DNA from 3 places in the Rhizobium sp. 268 genome. Region 3 is predicted to be linked to each of the others. Evidence: predicted binding sites of a transcription regulator. Region 3 holds the regulator's gene; each other region holds the start of a gene.

Region 1 (5,908 bases), on a different contig from region 3:
GACATACCAGTGATCAAATTTCTCTGCCGAGAGATAGGCGCCAAGATCAATGACCGTGCCGTACACCGGGAGGGTAGCTTGCAAATATTTCCGCTGCATTTCGGGGATGGTTTCGACGGAGATATGTGTCAGGAAAGCGTCTTCAGTAGCAGATACCTCTGCCCCGCGAGCGAAGGCCGGCATTGCCAGCGCCGCGCAGAGAAAAGCAGCCTGGATCATTTTTCGATCTAAACTCATCTCGAGCCCTCAGATTTCCCGGCACGGTAGCGGTGGCACCGCGCCGACGCCATACAACTTATTTGCGACTGCGAAAAATTTCGTTTGGCGCCCGCTCGAGGTCCGTCCTCCACAAGCTGACATTTGGCCTCATCGGCAACAAACGATTCACCATTGTTGGCCGTGAAAATCCCGCTAGAATGCCACTATGGCGACGTCTCCACGGAGGAATACGGAGGCGCTGCATGCTTTGTTTCTGTCGACAATCGTGGAGGAGCATTGATGGCAACTGAAAAATGGGACAGCCCGGTCAAGGTCGGTTTCGAAGATGCCGACGCGCGAACGGTCAGCGGGCCGTTCGATGCGCTGAAATGCCTGGCGGATTTCTGGCCGAATTCGCGCGGGCTGCGTTATATCAAGGCCCGCAGCACCTGCCGGGCAGCGCTCGATGGGCGCAAGAGCGTGGAGGAAGCACGAGCCGAATTCCTGGCGGCGGCCGAAGAGGCGAAGCTGAAGTTGCATTAGCGCCCAAGCGTCCGACAGGACGCGGAAGCACGCTCCGCCACGATGAACTGGGTTCTTCTGCCGGCATTTCCGTAAACGGAGTGTGCCGGAACGGTGCGACGCTTTAATTTACTTAACCCTGCATCGAACCTATGGCGGGTTTTGGTGCAACGGGCGTTGTGCCCGGGATAAGTCTATTCATAAAAGACACGCAGCCATCATGATGATGGTTAGAGGCTCGTCACCTCTGCGGGAACGCAGGCGAGCCTCGTTTGGGCAGGACTATTTTCAGCAGTCCGCGCCACCCTCACTTTCCACCTCGATATAACCGACGCCGATGATCGTGCCATCGCCGGCGCGGATGAAGGAGGGGAGATACTGCGGTTCTGCCGGCGTGCAGGCGATGGCGCCGGTATATTCATTGAGGGCGACCTGGTCCTTCGGCAGCGCCGAATAATTTGTGCCGGTTTCCAGCGAGGCATAAGCGGAACCGGCAAAAACGCCGGCCGATATCATGGTGACTGCCGAGAGGCGAGGAAGCGACTGCATGAGGGGTCTCCAGCGTTTCGATCCGGCATTTCAACCCGCGGAAGGGCACTTGGTTCCCTCAGCGCCGCAACAGACGACTGTGCACATAACCTCGGCCGACGATGCTTTCGGCGATTGCGACCGCCCGCTCGACATCGCCGCGCCGTCGCACGAAACCGTCGAGAATGACATAGGAGCCCAGCATGCTCACAGCAATTTCCTCAGCGTCGAGACCATCGGCGGCATGAAGAGCGCTCTCCACCGAAGCACGTGTCGCCGCATCGCCATGGCCCTGTCGGCCGGGTTCGTCATGGTCGGGGAATAAAGGATACCCGATCACCAAAGCGCCTCCTGAGGTTTGGTATATCCGGTTAACGCCGCAACAACGCTTTTCGTTGCGGCCCGCCGGTCTCGACCGGATATTCGCGCGTGATTTCTGCGGGGCCTGGTGTGGCCCACCCTTGGCGAAAGGTGCCGCGGCTTCCATATCTCTCTGCAGCCGAAAGAGGATGACGGTGATGAAAGTGCTGCTGCCCGTTTTGTTTGCCGGAGTGTTGCTGGCCGGCTGCTCGTCGGCCGATAGTCCGGCGTTGGACCCCATTCCCGGCAGCATCACCTATGGCGGCCAGCCGCGAACGAAACTGACCAAATCGCCGGTCGGCAGCGCCGTCCACCACCAGTTCTACGACGGGACCGGCCAGCGCGTCGAGGAAACCTACATTCTTCAGCCGGATCGGAGCCTGAAGCTGGTGCGGCGCGTGGTAGGGCCGGATTTCCCCGATTGAGGCACCCCTCTGCGCCAGAATGCTTGACAGCGGCTGAAATCGCGAACATTCAAGGAACATCTAATCTTTCCGCAGTGATTCTGCGGAAGCCCGACCGGACGGCTGGATGTATCTCGAAAAGCTCAATCCCCAGCAGCGCATGGCCGTCGAGCATGGCACGCTCACCGACGGCAGCCATATTGCCGGGCCGCTGCTGGTCATTGCCGGCGCCGGCTCGGGCAAGACCAATACGCTGGCGCATCGGGTCGCCCATCTCATCGTCAAGGGCGCCGATCCCCGCCGCATCCTGCTGATGACCTTCTCGCGGCGGGCCGCCGCCGAGATGGCGCGGCGCGTCGAGCGCATCTGCCGGGATGTGCTGGGCACGAACGCCGGTGTCATGGCCGATGCGCTTCACTGGTCCGGCACTTTCCACGGTATTGGCGCGCGGCTGTTGCGCGATTATGCGCAGCAGATCGGCCTCGATGCCGATTTCACCATCCACGACCGCGAAGACAGCGCCGACCTGATGAACCTCATCCGGCACGATCTCGGCTTGTCCAAAACGGAAAGCCGGTTTCCGGCCAAAGGCACCTGCCTTGCCATCTATTCCCGGGCAGTGAACTCGGAAACGGCACTCGATCAGGTGCTGCGCGACGTTTTTCCCTGGTGCGCGGCCTGGGAGAAACAGCTGCGCGAGCTTTTCGCCTGTTATGTCGAGGCGAAGCAGAGCCAGAACGTGCTCGATTACGACGACCTCTTGCTCTACTGGGCGCAGATGGTCGGCGAGAGCGTGATTGCCGAGGATATCGGCAGCCGCTTCGACCATGTGCTGGTCGACGAATATCAGGACACCAACCGGCTGCAGGCCTCGATCCTGCTCGCGCTGAAACCCCAAGGCCAGGGGCTGACGGTCGTCGGTGACGATGCGCAGTCGATCTATTCCTTTCGCGCGGCGACGGTGCGCAACATCCTCGATTTTCCCGCCGCCTTCAGCCCGGCCGCCAATATCGTCACGCTCGACCGCAACTATCGCTCGACGCAGCCGATCCTTGCGGCGGCCAACGCCGTCATCGATCTCGCCTCGGAACGCTTCACCAAGAACCTCTGGACCGAGCGGCAATCTGCCGAGCGGCCGCGCCTCGTCACGGTGCGCGACGAGGCTGACCAGGCGCGTTATATCGCCGACATGGTGCTCGACAACCGCGAGGAAGGCCTGATGCTCAAGCAGCAGGCCGTACTCTTCCGCGCCTCGCATCACAGCGGGCCGCTGGAGGTCGAGCTGACACGGCGCAACATTCCCTTCGTCAAGTTCGGCGGGCTGAAGTTTCTCGACAGCGCCCATGTCAAGGACATGCTGGCCGCCCTTCGCTTCGCGCAGAACCCGCGCGACCGGGTGGCAGGCTTCCGGCTGATGCAGATCCTGCCGGGCGTCGGGCCGTCGACGGCGCAGAAGGCGCTCGACCTGATGGCCGAGGATGCGAGCCCGATCACGGCACTCGCCGCCATGCCGGCGCCGCCGCGTTCCGGCGAGGACTGGACGGGTTTCGTTTCGATGCTGCAGGAGATGAAATCCGGCAAGGCCGGCTGGCCGGCGGAAATCGAGCTGGCGCGGCAATGGTATGCGCCGCATCTGGAACGGCTGCACGAGGACGCGGCGACGCGGCAGGCCGACCTGCTGCAGCTCGAGCAGATCGCTAGCGGTTATGCCTCACGCGAGCGTTTCCTCACCGAGCTCACCCTCGATCCGCCGGATGCCACCAGCGACCAGGCCGGCGTGCCGCTGCTCGACGAGGATTACCTCATCCTTTCCACCATCCATTCCGCCAAGGGCCAGGAATGGACGAGGGTCTTCATGCTGAATGTCGTCGACGGCTGCATTCCGAGCGATCTCGCCGTCGGCGCCACCGCCGAAATCGAGGAGGAACGCCGGCTGCTCTATGTGGCGATGACCCGTGCTCGGGACGGTCTCGATCTCGTCGTGCCGCAGCGCTTCTTCACCTATGGGCAGAATGCGCAGGGCGACCGGCACGTCTATGCCTCGCGCAGCCGCTTCATTCCGGCAACATTGCTGCAGTTCTTCGAGGCCTGCAGCTGGCCGCAGGTGAAATCGGAGACCGCCGCGCAAGCGCATGTGCGGCAGATGCGCATCGATGTCGGCGCCCGCATGCGCGGCATGTGGCGATAAATCGACTATCGTCTCAGAGAGATAGCGGCGGTTCGGCCGGCTTCAGGAAATGCTCGATCCTTGCAGCTCCCACCGCCTCGACGGAGGCCGGCGACCATTTCGGGTTGCGGTCCTTGTCGATGACGGCGGCGCGGATGCCTTCGAAGAAATCGGGATTATCGAGCATCCGCAGGCAGGCGCCGAGTTCGCGGCCAAGGCATTCGGCAAGCGAGGCGCTGCGTCGGCCGGCCCTGAGCAGCGCCAAAGCGAGCTTCAGGCTGGTCGGCGAACGGGTCGACAGCACCCGGCGGGTCTCGGCGGCGAAGTCGCCCTCCTCCCCGGCAAGCGCTGCCAGGATTTCCTCGACACTGTCGAAACGAAAGGCGCGATCGATCATCGCAGCATTCTGCCTGAGCCGGCTTTCTCCGGCAGGCTCGGCAAACTGCTGCAAGAGGGCATCGACATCGCTGGACGAGCTGTCAAGCGGCAGGGCCGACAGCGCCTCGATCACGGCGCTAAGCCGCGACGAGGCGATGTGACGATCGGCCAGCCCGGCGTGGATCGCGTCGGCAGCACCAATATCGAGCCCGGTCAGACCGAGCCATGTTCCGGCTTCGCCGGGCGCCTTCGGCAACAGCCAAGTGGCGCCGACATCGGGGACATAGCCGATGCCGGTTTCGGGCATGGCAAGCCGGGTGCGCTCGGTGACGATGCGGTGGCGGCCATGCGACGATAGACCGACGCCGCCGCCCATGGTGATGCCGTCCATCAGCGCGACATAGGGTTTGGGGTAGACGGCGATCTGATGGTTGAGGCGGAATTCTTCGCGCCAGAAGGCGCCTGCGAGCCCATCGCCGGCGCGCGCACTTTCATGCAGGGCGCGGATGTCGCCGCCGGCGCAGAAACCGCGTTCACCCTCCCCCGTCGCCACGACACTCGCCACCCCGGCATCAGAGGCAAAGCCATCAAGAGCCTCGGTGATCGCCCGGATCATCGGCAGCGTCAGGCTGTTCAGCGCCCGCGGTCGGTTGAGCCGGATGATGCCGGCAGTGCCCTGCTGTTCAATGATGACTTCGCCGTCCTGCATGCTTCGCCTCCGCTGCTGGAGCCTTCCTGATCCATTGAGGCATTCTGCCCAGGAAAGGCTCGAGACCATGAATAGACGACGATGCAGCGTCGCTCCAGTCGATTTAACACAGGCGAAATCGATCGGTTCAGGCCGACAGCGAATTGCGGGCGATGGCTTCGGCTTCGCAGCGGGTGGCGTAGTCGATGGCAAGCTCCAGCGGCAGCGGCCGCGAGAAATGATAGCCCTGCGCCAGGCGAACGCCCATCGCCTTCAATCCCTCGGCGACCCCTTCGCTTTCGACGCCTTCGGCAACGGAGGCAATGCCGAGATTCTGGCAGAGATTGGCGACCGAGCGGGTGATGTTCATGCAACGGGCGTCGCGATCGAAATTCATCACGAAGGCCTTGTCGATCTTCAGCTTGTCGAAGCCAAGACGGTGGATATGGCTGAGGCTCGAATAGCCAGTGCCGAAATCGTCGAGCGCGATCGAAATGCCGGCCGCGCGCAGCATGGTGATGACCTGGTCGGCGGTGTCGAAATCGGAGAGCAGCGCCGTCTCGGTGATTTCAAATTCGATGCGCCGGGGATCGAGGCCGGAGCGGGTGATCATGCCAAGCAGCGCCATCGATGTTTCATGGTCGCAAATATCGCGGGCCGAAA
Region 2 (5,908 bases), on a different contig from region 3:
AGCCTGAACGTCCGCCCGGTCTTCAAGCGCATCGATACCTGTGCCGCCGAATTCGCCTCGCCGACCGCCTATATGTATTCGACCTACGAGACACCTTTCGTCGGCGCCGCCCGCTCCGAAGCTGAGGTTTCCGACCGCAAGAAGGTCGTCATCCTCGGCGGCGGCCCGAACCGCATCGGCCAGGGCATCGAGTTCGATTATTGCTGCTGCCATGCCGCCTTCGCGCTGAAGGATGCGGGTTATGAAGCGATCATGATCAACTGCAACCCAGAAACCGTCTCGACCGACTATGACACGTCCGATCGCCTCTACTTCGAGCCGCTGACGGCCGAGGACGTCATCGAGATCCTGCGGGCCGAGCAGGAAAAGGGCGAAGTCGTCGGCGTCATCGTCCAGTTCGGCGGCCAGACGCCGCTGAAGCTTGCCGAGGCGCTCGAGAAGAACGGCATCCCGATCCTCGGCACCGCACCCGACATGATCGATCTTGCCGAGGACCGCGATCGCTTCCAGAAGCTTCTGATGAAGCTCGACCTCAACCAGCCGAACAACGGCATCGCCTATTCGGTCGAGCAGGCCCGCCTGGTCGCCGCCGAAATCGGCTTCCCTCTGGTCGTGCGTCCCTCCTACGTGCTCGGCGGCCGCGCCATGCAAATCCTGCATTCAGAAGGCCAGCTGCAGACCTACCTGCTGGACACGGTTCCGGAACTGGTGCCCGAAGACATCAAGCAGCGTTATCCCAATGACAAGACCGGCCAGATCAACACCCTGCTCGGCAAGAACCCGCTTCTCTTCGACAGCTATCTCAGCCATGCCATCGAAGTCGATGTCGACTGCCTCTCTGATGGAACCGACGTCTATGTCGCCGGCATCATGGAGCATATCGAGGAAGCCGGCATCCATTCCGGCGACAGTGCCTGTTCGCTGCCGCCACGCTCGCTGCCCGTCGAACTGATCGACGAACTCGAGCGCCAGGCAAAGGCGATGGCCAAGGCGCTCAATGTCGGCGGCCTGATGAACGTCCAGTTCGCCATCAAAGACGGCACCGTCTACGTTCTGGAGGTCAATCCGCGCGCCTCGCGCACCGTGCCCTTCGTCGCCAAGACCATCGGCGCGCCGATCGCCAAGATCGCCGCGCGCGTTATGGCCGGCGAGAAGCTCGATGCGACCTTTGCCGCCTATGGCGAAAAGCCCGATCCGCGCAAGCTCACGCATATCGCCGTCAAGGAAGCAGTCTTCCCCTTCGCCCGCTTCCCCGGCGTCGACACGCTGCTCGGCCCGGAGATGCGCTCGACCGGTGAAGTCATCGGCCTCGACACCGATTTTGCGCTGGCCTTCGCCAAGTCGCAGCTCGGCGCCGGCGTCGAGCTGCCGCGTGACGGCACGGTGTTCGTCTCGGTGCGCGACGAGGACAAGCCACGCGTGCTGCCGGCGATCCGCATCCTCGTCGAACAGGGCTTCAAGGTGCTGGCCACCGGCGGCACCGCCCGCTTCCTCGGTGAAAACGGCATCACCGCCACCAAGATCAACAAGGTGCTCGAAGGCCGCCCGCATATCGAGGATGCCATCCGCAACCGCCAGGTTCAGCTGGTCATCAACACTACGGACGGCAACAAGGCGATCTCGGATTCGAAGTCGCTGCGCCGCGCGACGCTGATGCAGAAGGTGCCCTACTACACAACCATGGCCGGCGCCGAAGCTGCCGCCCAAGCGATCAAGGCGCTGAAGGCTGGCAATCTCGAAGTCCGGCCGCTGCAGAGTTACTTCGCCTGAGATAGAGCAATTCCAGCGGCGCCATCGCTCGGTGAGCGATGGCGCGTCTTCACTGGAATCACTTTAGCCGGCGGACGCCATAAGCCGCTGAATCTGCAGCATATCATTGCGAAATCGCACCATCTCCTCCGCTTTCAGTCGCTCGTCGGGAATGCGCAGCAGATAGGAGGGATGCACCGTCACGAAGAGCGTGCGTCCTCCTTCGATCGCCATTGCCTTTCCCCTGACATCCTGCAGGCGCTCCTTCACGTCGGTCAGCGCCGCAAGCGCCGTCGCCCCCATGGCGACGATCAGCTTCGGTTTGACGAGCGCCAGTTCCAGATCCAACCACCAGCGGCAATGCTTCACCTCGCCCATATTCGGCTTCTGATGGATACGGCGTTTGCCGCGCGGCTCATATTTGAAGTGCTTGACGGCATTGGTGACATAGAGCGCCGAACGGTCGATGCCGACGTCCGCGATCACCTGGTCGAGCAGTTTGCCGGCCGGGCCGACGAAGGGGCGCCCGGCAATATCCTCCTGATCACCCGGCTGCTCGCCGACGAACATCACCTCTGCATCGCGCGGCCCCTCCCCGAAGACGGTCTGTGTCGCCTTGGCATGAAGCGGGCAGCGGGTGCAGGCGGCGGCTTCGGCGCTGAGGGCTTCGAGCGTGCCGGCCGGCGCTTCGCGTTCTATGGGAAGGTTGCGGGCGGCCTCCTGAAGCCGGTCGTGAAAGGGCAGCGATTGCGTCGCCTCGCGCGCGGCCATCGCCCGCACCTGGCTCTCGGCGGAGGCGATCAGCCCGGGGATAAGATCGGCTTCCGGCAGGTTCTTCCAGTATTTTTTCGGCATTTCCGCCTGCATCGCCTTCAGCTTCAGCCGCGCCGGATTGAAAATGCTGGCATAGTAGGTGCGCCATAGCTCATCGGTGGTATCGGTGAGATTGGGCTTCTCGCAGGGGGCATCGCTGATCGTCAGCCGCTCGCCATCCCAGGCCGCCGACCCTTTGGGCGTGGCGATCAGCCAATCCATATCGGTGAAGCGCCGTTGGAAGAAGGGTGCCGTGCGCCTGACGATATGATGGTCCGGCTCGAACCAGGCGATGAATTTTCGACGGCCAGCAGCTGCCGCACCAACCTCTTTGAAACGGACGAAAGCCGTCATCTTGTGGGCGTCGCGCCGGACATTTTTTGCCATCAGGCGAGCCCGCACGACATCCTCGTCGGAGGCCACTTCGAGCAGTTGCCGGTCCATCTGCAGCCGCCAGAGCAGGCGGTAAAGCAAGGAGAACCGCGCCGGGTCGGAGTGGCAGAGGACCGTCTCGGCAAGCTCGATAAAGGCGGGCGGCACCGTCATCGGCTTGCGTGTCACCGGCACCGGCGGCATGGCGTCGCGTTGGAACGAAAGATCCGCCTCTGCGCTTTTTTCCCGCCAGTCGATCTCCTCAGGCAAAATGCCGGCGGCGGCAAAGGCGCGCGCGGCATCGCGCCATTCGGCAAGATCGCCCCGTCCCGCCAGCACGACCCGGCGCATCATAGCAGCGACAATTGTTCAGGTTTCGGCTCGAACATAGCGCGAAGATCCGGGCGGTCGATCAGCCGGCGCGGCGACCAGCCTTCCGCCGAGACGAAGGACTGGACTTTCTTGATCGAGATGCCGAGCCGCGAAAGATCGTCGAGCCGCAGCCGGCGAAAGCGGCGGGCCGAAACGATTGATTTGACCGTCTTGGTGCCGAGACCGGGAACGCGCAGTAGGCGTTCACGTTCGGCTTTGTTGATATCGACGGGAAATTCGGCCCGGTTGGCGAGCGCCCAGGCAAGCTTCGGGTCGAGGTTGAGGTCGAGCATGCCGCCCGTCTGGTTGGCGGTAATTTCGTCGATGCCGAACCCATAGAACCGATAGAGCCAGTCGGCTTGATAGAGCCTGTGTTCGCGCATCAGCGGCGGCTTGATCAGCGGCAGGTTTTTCGATGAATCCGGGATCGGGCTAAAGGCGGAATAATAGACACGCTTCAGGCCGTAACTGCTGTAAAGCCGGCCGCTGGTCGCAAGGATCGTCGCGTCATTCGCGCCGTCGGCACCGACGATCATCTGCGTGCTCTGGCCGGCCGGCACGAAGCGCTGACGCTTCTTCGTGCGCAGCGTCGGCTCGCCGGCGGCCTCGATCTTCAGCCTCAGATCGCCCATCGATCGGCGGATATTGGCGGGCTTCTTTTCCGGCGCGAAGCGGCTGATGCCATTATCCGTCGGCAACTCGATGTTGAGCGACAGCCTGTCGGCAAAAAGCCCCGCCTCCTCGATCAGACGCGGCGACGCCTCGGGGATCGATTTCAGATGGATGTATCCGCGAAAATTATGCGTCACGCGCAGTTCGCGGACGATGCGGACCATCTCTTCCATCGTGTAATCGGACGAGCGAATAATGCCCGAGGACAGGAACAGGCCTTCGATATAGTTGCGGCGGTAGAATTCCAGCGTCAGCCAAATGACTTCTTCGGGCGTGAAGCGCGCCCGTTCGACATTGCTCGAGGAGCGATTGATGCAATAGGCGCAGTCGTAGATGCAGAAATTGGTCAGCAGTATTTTCAGAAGCGAAATGCATCGCCCATCCGGCGCATAGGCATGACAGATGCCGGATCCCTCGGTCGAGCCGAGCCCGCCGCTTGCAGCCGAATCGCGTTTCACCGTGCCGCTGGAGGCGCAGGAAGCATCATATTTGGCAGCATCGGAAAGGATGGCCAAGCGTTCTGTTAGCGATTTCTTCATCAGTATGTTCACTATATGTTCTTACGAACAAAGTCAATCGCGGCGATCCGGCCTTGAGCGCGTTTTTGCGCCTGATGACCCGCTGTGGCGGCGGCTCGCTTTTTCGTTAATGCGAATTTTCTGGAAATCGGCCTTGGCGATCTGCTATAAGCACTTAACTAGGATTGTGGCACGGTTCCGAAGCTCCCCTTCGGGACCTGTTTTCTTTTGTGTTCGCGCCTGCTGCGTGGATACAAGGAGTGAAGGACAGAAAAATGGTTGAAAAGGTACCAATGACACCGGGTGGTTTCGTCAAGCTGCAGGAAGAGCTGCGCTGGCGTCAGCAGGAGGAGCGCCCTCGAATCATCGAGGCGATCGCCGAAGCCCGTGCCCATGGCGACCTTTCCGAAAACGCCGAATATCACGCCGCCAAGGAAGCCCAGAGCCACAATGAAGGCCGCATCAGCGAGCTGGAAGACCTGACGGCGCGCGCCGAGGTCATCGACCTGACGAAGATGTCCGGCGACAAGATCAAGTTCGGCGCCAAGGTGAAGCTCGTCGACGAGGACACCGAAGAAGAAAAGACCTACCAGATCGTCGGCGACCAGGAAGCCGACGTCAAAGCCGGCCGTATCTCCATATCCTCGCCGATCGCCCGCGCGCTCATCGGCAAGGAAGTCGGCGATTCCATCGAGGTCAATGCCCCCGGCGGCTCCAAGGCCTACGAAATCCTTCAGGTTTCCTGGGGCTGACCGCCCGCCACAGACGAGACCCCTCCCTTGCCTGATATGCGTGACGTCGAGATCATCGCGCCCAATTTCAAGCGCCGGCTCTCCGGCGTCACGTCGACCATCGTCCAGCTCATCCCCTGCCAGATCCGGCTCGGCATGAGGATCGCAACGCTCGGCCCCGGCCTGCCGGAAGGCTTGGCGAAGCTGAGATGGTCGCAGCTCCTTGGCCTTTGGCGCCCGCCGCCGCGCCGGCGGCGGCGTGTCTGGCACGCCCGCCGCAACAATGAGATGGCCGTCGGCATCCTGCTTCGCCATCTCCTGCGCATGCCGCTGAAACTCATCTTCACCTCGGCCGCGCAGCGCCGCCATACCGCCTATACGAAATGGCTGATCCGCCGCATGGACGCGGTGATCGCGACCAGCGACCGCTCCGGCTCGTTCCTCGAGGTGCCGCACACGGTCATCCAACACGGCGTCGACCTTTCGCTGTTCCATCCGCCGGCAACGGCAGAAGACGGCATTGCCGCCACCGGTCTGCCGGGCCGTTATCTGGTCGGCTGTTTTGGCCGCGTGCGCCATCAGAAGGGCACCGATCTTTTCGTCCGTGCAATGATCGAACTCTTGCCACAGCACCCGGAATGGACGGCCGTCGTCTCCGGCCGGGTGACGGCGGAGCACATC
Region 3 (5,908 bases):
AATGGGCCGACGCGCTTTGTTCTGCCGACGGTGACGCACAGGCAAGCGCTTGTCCGCCAACTGACGGCGGGATGGGCGGTCAAGCCGGAGATCGTTGTCGGCGCTGAAGCTAAATGGAAGGCATTCGCTGAAGCCGATGCGGCGATGGCGGCATCGGGAACCGTCATTCTTGAACTGGCGCTTGCCGATGTTCCTGTCGTCTCCGCCTACAAGGTCGACTGGATCATGCGTCTGCTGACGTCAAGCATCAAGACTTGGACTGGCGCACTGCCGAACCTGATTGCCGATTACGCCGTCGTCCCGGAATATCTGAACGACGTCGTTCGCGGGGCAAGCCTCGCCCGCTGGATGGAAAGGCTGTCGGCTGACACCTACCAGCTTAAGGCGATGAAGGAAGGCTATGATCTCATCTGGCAGCGCATGCAGACGGAAAAACCACCAGGCGAACATGCCGCCGAAATCCTGCTCGACGTGCTGGACAAGAAAAAACCCGGTCGTCTCTGACCGGGTTTTCTCCTTTTCGGGCCGATATGTTGGCCGAAGCGATCAGCGCTTCGAAACCGGGATGTAGTCGCGCTTCGGTTCGCCGACATAGAGCTGGCGCGGGCGGCCGATGCGCTGCTCCGGATCCTCGATCATCTCGTTCCACTGGGCGATCCAGCCGACGGTGCGGGCAAGCGCGAAGAGCACGGTGAACATGGTCGTGGGGAAGCCCAGCGCCTTCAGCGTGATGCCGGAATAGAAGTCGATGTTCGGATAGAGCTTCTTTTCGATGAAATATTCGTCGGTGAGCGCGATGCGCTCCAGCTCCATCGCCACCTCGAGCAACGGATCATCCTTGATGCCGAGTTCGCCGAGCACTTCATGCGTCGTCTTCTGCATGATCTTGGCACGCGGATCGTAGTTCTTGTAGACGCGGTGACCGAAGCCCATCAGGCGGAACGGATCGTTCTTGTCCTTGGCGCGGGCAATATATTCCGGAATGTGGTCGACCGAGCCGATCTCATTCAGCATGTTGAGCGCTGCTTCGTTGGCGCCGCCATGGGCCGGGCCCCAGAGGCAGGCGATGCCGGCCGCGATGCAGGCGAACGGGTTGGCGCCCGACGAGCCGGCGAGACGGACGGTCGAGGTCGAGGCGTTCTGTTCATGATCGGCATGCAGGATGAAGATGCGGTCCATGGCGCGGGCGAGCACCGGATTGACCACGTATTCTTCGCAAGGCACAGCAAAGCACATGCGCAGGAAGTTAGAGGCGTAGTCGAGATCGTTCTTCGGATAAACGAAAGGCTGGCCGATATGGTACTTGTAGGCCATCGCGGCAAGCGTCGGCATCTTGGCGATCATACGCAGGCTGGCGACCATGCGCTGGTGCGGATCGGTGATGTCGGTGGAGTCGTGATAGAAAGCCGACAGGGCGCCGACGCAGCCGCACATGACGGCCATCGGATGCGCATCGCGGCGGAAGCCGGTGAAGAAGCGGCTCATCTGCTCGTGCACCATGGTATGGTGCGTAACGCGATAATCGAAATCCTTCTTCTGCGCGGTGGTCGGCAGTTCACCGTAGAGAAGCAGGTAGCACACTTCGAGGAAGTCGCCATGCTCGGCCAGCTGCTCGATCGGATAGCCGCGGTGCAGCAGCACACCTTCGTCGCCGTCGATGTAGGTGATCTTGGATTCACAAGATGCGGTCGAGGTAAAACCCGGATCGTAAGTGAAGGAAGCGGTGTTCTTATAGAGAGCACCGATATCGATGACGCTCGGGCCGATCGTGCCGCTCTTGACGGCTAGGTCGACAGATTTGTCACCGATTTTTATTGTAGCGCTTTGATCCGTCATACTGATCCTCCGAAATGGCGGTGGCGCCATAAAAGCGCCATAGGGGTTAAGCGTCCTCACCGATAGCTATATGATCGCGAAGCTAATGCCAAGTTACCGTGACGGCATTTTGTGCATTGCGGCATCACCTTTTAGGCACTGCAGCGATGAGCTGCGCGCATACCGGAAGCCAATGATTCGACTGCTCTTTTGGCGGTGGCGATTTTCCCTCATATTTCAATCGATTATTCTTGCTCGTTTTGATTGAAGGTTGCATTCTGCCCGCAGGCGCGGGTGATCTTGGGCGGGGCATGGAGGAATTGACGACAGTCGAATTGCGGCCGGAAGCGGGCGCCGGCCTGGCCGATTCCCCAGGTTTTGCCGCGCCCGCGGTGGTGAAACGGTCGGCAAGGACCCAGTCCGCGATGCCGTTGCGCCACCGGCTGCCGGCCGCGGCCTCGCAATCGCTGCGTGCCGGAATCCGCATGCTGGGCGAGGAGGCCGACCATGGCCGACTGCTGCTGTTCTCGCCGGTCTTCCTCGGCGCCGGGGCGGCCTTCTGGTTTCTCGCGCCATGGGATTTTCCCCTCGTCGCGTCGCTTCTCTGCCTGGCGATGCCGGCGGTCGTGGTTCTCGTCGCCGGCCCCAGCCGGCCGGTGCTGCAGGCCAGCTTCCTGGCGTTGGCGCTTTTCGCCTGCGGCATGCTCTCAGCACAATTCGAGAGCTGGAGGGCTTCGACCGTGATCCTCGATTCATCCGTGACGACGACGGTGACCGGCCGTGTCGAACGGCGGGAAGGCGATGGACGTGGGCGTTGGCGCTACATCCTTGCCGTCACCGGCACGGAGGCGCCGGAGCTGAAGCGGCGGCCGGGGCGCATCACCGCGATCGTCCGCGGCGCCGATACGCCTTTCGAGATCGGTGACATCATCACCGGCAGGGCGCGGCTGACGCCTCCGGCAGGCCCAGCGCTGCCTGAACTCAACGATTTCTCCTTCAGTGCCTATTTCGACGGCATCGGTGCCAACGGCTTCTTCTATGGCGCTCCGGAGAGGGATTTGGGGGCGGGCCCGCAGGGTGCAATGTCGACGTCGGAAGCAATGCTCGAATGGCTTTACCGGCTGCGCAGCGGTATCGGCGATCGCATTCGATCGATCCTGCCCGGCGATACGGGCGCTTTTGCCGCTGCTCTGGTGACCGACGAGCGGCGCGCCATCTCGAATGCGACGACGGAGGCGCTGCGCCAGTCCGGCCTTGCTCATATCGTCGCGATCTCGGGCCTCAACATGGCGTTGTCGGCCGGCATCTTCTTCGTCGGCTTCCGGATGCTGCTCAGCCTCTTTCCAGGTGCTGCCCAGGCCTATCCGACCAAGAAGATCGCCGCAGCAGGCGCGCTCATCGCCGTCACCGCTTACTACCTGATCTCCGGCTTCGGGGTCTCGGCTGAACGCGCCTTTATCATGATGGCCATCATGCTGATTGCCGTCTTCTTCGATCGGCCGTCGATCAGCCTGCGCAATGTCGTGCTCTCGGCCCTCGTCATCATCGCCATTTCGCCCTCCGAAGTCCTGGGCCCGAGCTTCCAGATGTCCTTTGCCGCGACATTGGCGCTGGTATCGGGTTATCAGTTGTGGAAGGAGCGGCGCATTCGCGAAAACGCTTTGCTGAGGCTGCCGGTCTTCCGGCCGCTCGTTGCGGTCGCCGGTTTCTTCGGCGGCGTCTTCCTGACTTCGCTGATCGGCGGTTTTTCCACGGCGCTGTTTTCGATCGAACATTTTCATCGCCTGACCGCTTACGGCCTGCCGGCAAACCTCGCGACGATGCCGATCATCTCCTTCATCGTGATGCCGGCCGGGCTGCTGGCGATGTTGCTCATGCCGTTCGGTCTGGACGCTCCGCTCTGGAAGGTGGTCGGCTTCGGCCTTGATCTGGTGATCGCGGTCGCCAAGACAGTGTCCGGCTGGGGCGGCGATATCGGCGTCGGCCGCTTGCCCGCCTGGTATTTCGCCATCGCCGTGGCAGGCTTCCTGCTGCTGACGCTGCTCCGCACCCGGCTGCGCCATGCCGGCTCAGCAATCCTCGCCGTTTCGACCTTCATTCTGTTGATTCTGCCGGTTTCCCGGCCGCCGGATCTGGTGATTTCGGAGGATGGCGGTCTGGTCGCGCTCGTCGAGACCGCGGCAATGGCTTCCAATCGTGAAAACCCGCCGGATTTCATCTTCGACCAGTGGCAAAGAGCGCTGGTCCTGCCGACGCATCACCCGCCGAAGATGCTGGGTGGCCCCGCTATCCCGCCGGAGGGGGAAGACCGACGCGTCAGGCTTTCCCGCGAGCAACAGAATGAAGCAAGGACAGCGATGCGGGGGGCCGCCGCGGGCGGTGAAACAAACCGCTTCTCCTGCGTCAAAAAGGCCTGGTGCATATCAAGGCTTGGCAATGGCCGTGTGGTAAGCATCATCGACAATGCCGCTTATCTCGGCCCGGCCTGCGATGCAGCCGATATCGTCGTGACGCCGGTCCGCCTGCGTTTCAACAGCTGCCGCTCAGGCGCGACGCTCTTCACCGGTGAGACGCTGCGCAAGACCGGTTCCCTCGAGCTGCGCTTCGCAGATACCGGCCTGGAGGTCGCAACCGCATTCGAAACGCTGTCGCGGCCATGGATGCGCCAGCGCGCCTATGACTGGCGCAGCAACAGTTTTACCGAATCCGGCCTGTCCAGTGTCAGTGATAGCGGCGAATGAGGCCGACGAGCTTGCCCTGCACCTTGACGCGGTCGGGCCCAAAGATCCGGGTCTCGTAAGCCGGGTTGGCCGCCTCAAGCGCGATCGAGGCGCCCTTGCGGCGGAAGCGCTTCAGCGTCGCTTCCTCGTCATCGACGAGGGCAACGACGATGTCGCCGGGGCTTGCGGTGCTGCCGTTGCGGATGATCACCGTGTCGCCGTCGAAGATGCCGGCGTCGATCATCGAATCGCCCTTCACCTCCAGCGCATAATGTTCACCGGAGCCGAGCATGTCGGCGGGAACGACGATGTCGTGGGTATTGTTCTGGATTGCCGAGATCGGAACACCGGCAGCGATTCGGCCCATGACCGGCACCGAGACCGAGTTGCCGTTGTCGGCGACGGGTTTTACAGGCGCGGGGGCGGCGACCGGCTGGGGCTTGCCGAGGCTGCCCTCGATGACGCTCGGCGAAAAGCCGCGCCGGGGCTGGATGCTGGGACTATAGGCTTCGGGAAGCTTGATGACCTCGAGCGCCCTGGCGCGGTTCGGTAGGCGGCGAATGAAACCGCGTTCTTCGAGCGCTGTAATCAGGCGATGAATGCCGGATTTGGAGGCCAGATCCAGGGCATCCTTCATCTCGTCGAAAGATGGCGGAACGCCGGATTCCTTCATGCGCTCATGAATGAAAAGGAGAAGCTCCTGTTGTTTGCGCGTGAGCATCGGCGTGTGACCCCTGATTGAAACAAATCCAGAACAGACACTATATGTTCCATATGTGTTCTGCAAGTAGCTAAATTTCCGTAAAACTTGCCGCCAACTCTTTGAGATTTTTATTTTCATTCGCCGGATTGGCACACATGTCTTGCATTGGGGGTGGTGCTGTCGCACATCTCTTATCGTTTGAGGGAGGGATATGATGAACGAGCGTTCCGCCAAACCGCACCCGCTGGATCATGTCGTGCTGCCCGTCGTCAATATCGATCTGGCCCGCGAGCGGCTCGGCAAGCTCGGCTTCACGGTTGCCGCCGATGCCCGCCATCCCTTCGGAACGGAGAATGCCTGTGTCTTCTTCGCCGACAAGACCTATCTGGAGCCGCTCGGTATCGCCAGCGTCGAGGAGAGCGAGGCCTCGGCGCGGCAAGGGAATGTCTTCACCGCCCGCAACCGGGCCTTCCGCTTCCGTTGCGGCGATGAGGGGCTTTCGGCGGTGGTTTTCGGCACCGAGGATGCCGGCCACGATCATCGGCACTTCGCTGCCGGCGGATCGAGCGCCGGCGAGATGCTGGAGTTCAGCCGGCCAATGAAGATGCCGGACGGTTCCGAAAGCGTCGGCAGCTTCAAACTGGCCTTTGCAGCGGATCTGCGTGCGCCG

Evidence for each region. The regulator LexA, encoded in region 3, represses DNA repair genes until DNA is damaged. The targets are predictions, from matches to a motif close to TGTTCNNNNTGTGTTCNG.
Region 1: OS035_RS26565 (ATP-dependent helicase) is a predicted target of LexA. The motif match lies at 2,075-2,092, and genes of this name have one in related genera.
Region 2: OS035_RS30185 (putative DNA modification/repair radical SAM protein) is a predicted target of LexA. The motif match lies at 4,523-4,540, and genes of this name have one in related genera.

Annotation. Positions count from the first base shown of each region.
Region 1 covers NZ_JAPPSO010000015.1:142,123-148,030, reverse strand. The annotation lists gene OS035_RS26590 (hypothetical protein) at 1-219, opposite strand, end outside; gene OS035_RS26585 (DUF982 domain-containing protein) at 499-741, shown strand; gene OS035_RS26580 (hypothetical protein) at 1,009-1,269, opposite strand; gene OS035_RS26575 (BON domain-containing protein) at 1,328-1,588, opposite strand; gene OS035_RS26570 (hypothetical protein) at 1,767-2,033, shown strand; gene OS035_RS26565 (ATP-dependent helicase) at 2,140-4,200, shown strand; gene OS035_RS26560 (enoyl-CoA hydratase/isomerase family protein) at 4,214-5,266, opposite strand; gene OS035_RS26555 (putative bifunctional diguanylate cyclase/phosphodiesterase) at 5,394-5,908, opposite strand, start outside.
Region 2 covers NZ_JAPPSO010000023.1:44,697-50,604, forward strand. The annotation lists gene carB (carbamoyl-phosphate synthase large subunit) at 1-1,770, shown strand, start outside; gene OS035_RS30180 (UdgX family uracil-DNA binding protein) at 1,834-3,285, opposite strand; gene OS035_RS30185 (putative DNA modification/repair radical SAM protein) at 3,285-4,517, opposite strand; gene greA (transcription elongation factor GreA) at 4,772-5,248, shown strand; gene OS035_RS30195 (glycosyltransferase family 4 protein) at 5,276-5,908, shown strand, end outside.
Region 3 covers NZ_JAPPSO010000009.1:223,377-229,284, forward strand. The annotation lists gene lpxB (lipid-A-disaccharide synthase) at 1-504, shown strand, start outside; gene gltA (citrate synthase) at 547-1,836, opposite strand; gene OS035_RS19345 (ComEC/Rec2 family competence protein) at 2,127-4,556, shown strand; gene lexA (transcriptional repressor LexA) at 4,537-5,256, opposite strand; gene OS035_RS19355 (VOC family protein) at 5,453-5,908, shown strand, end outside.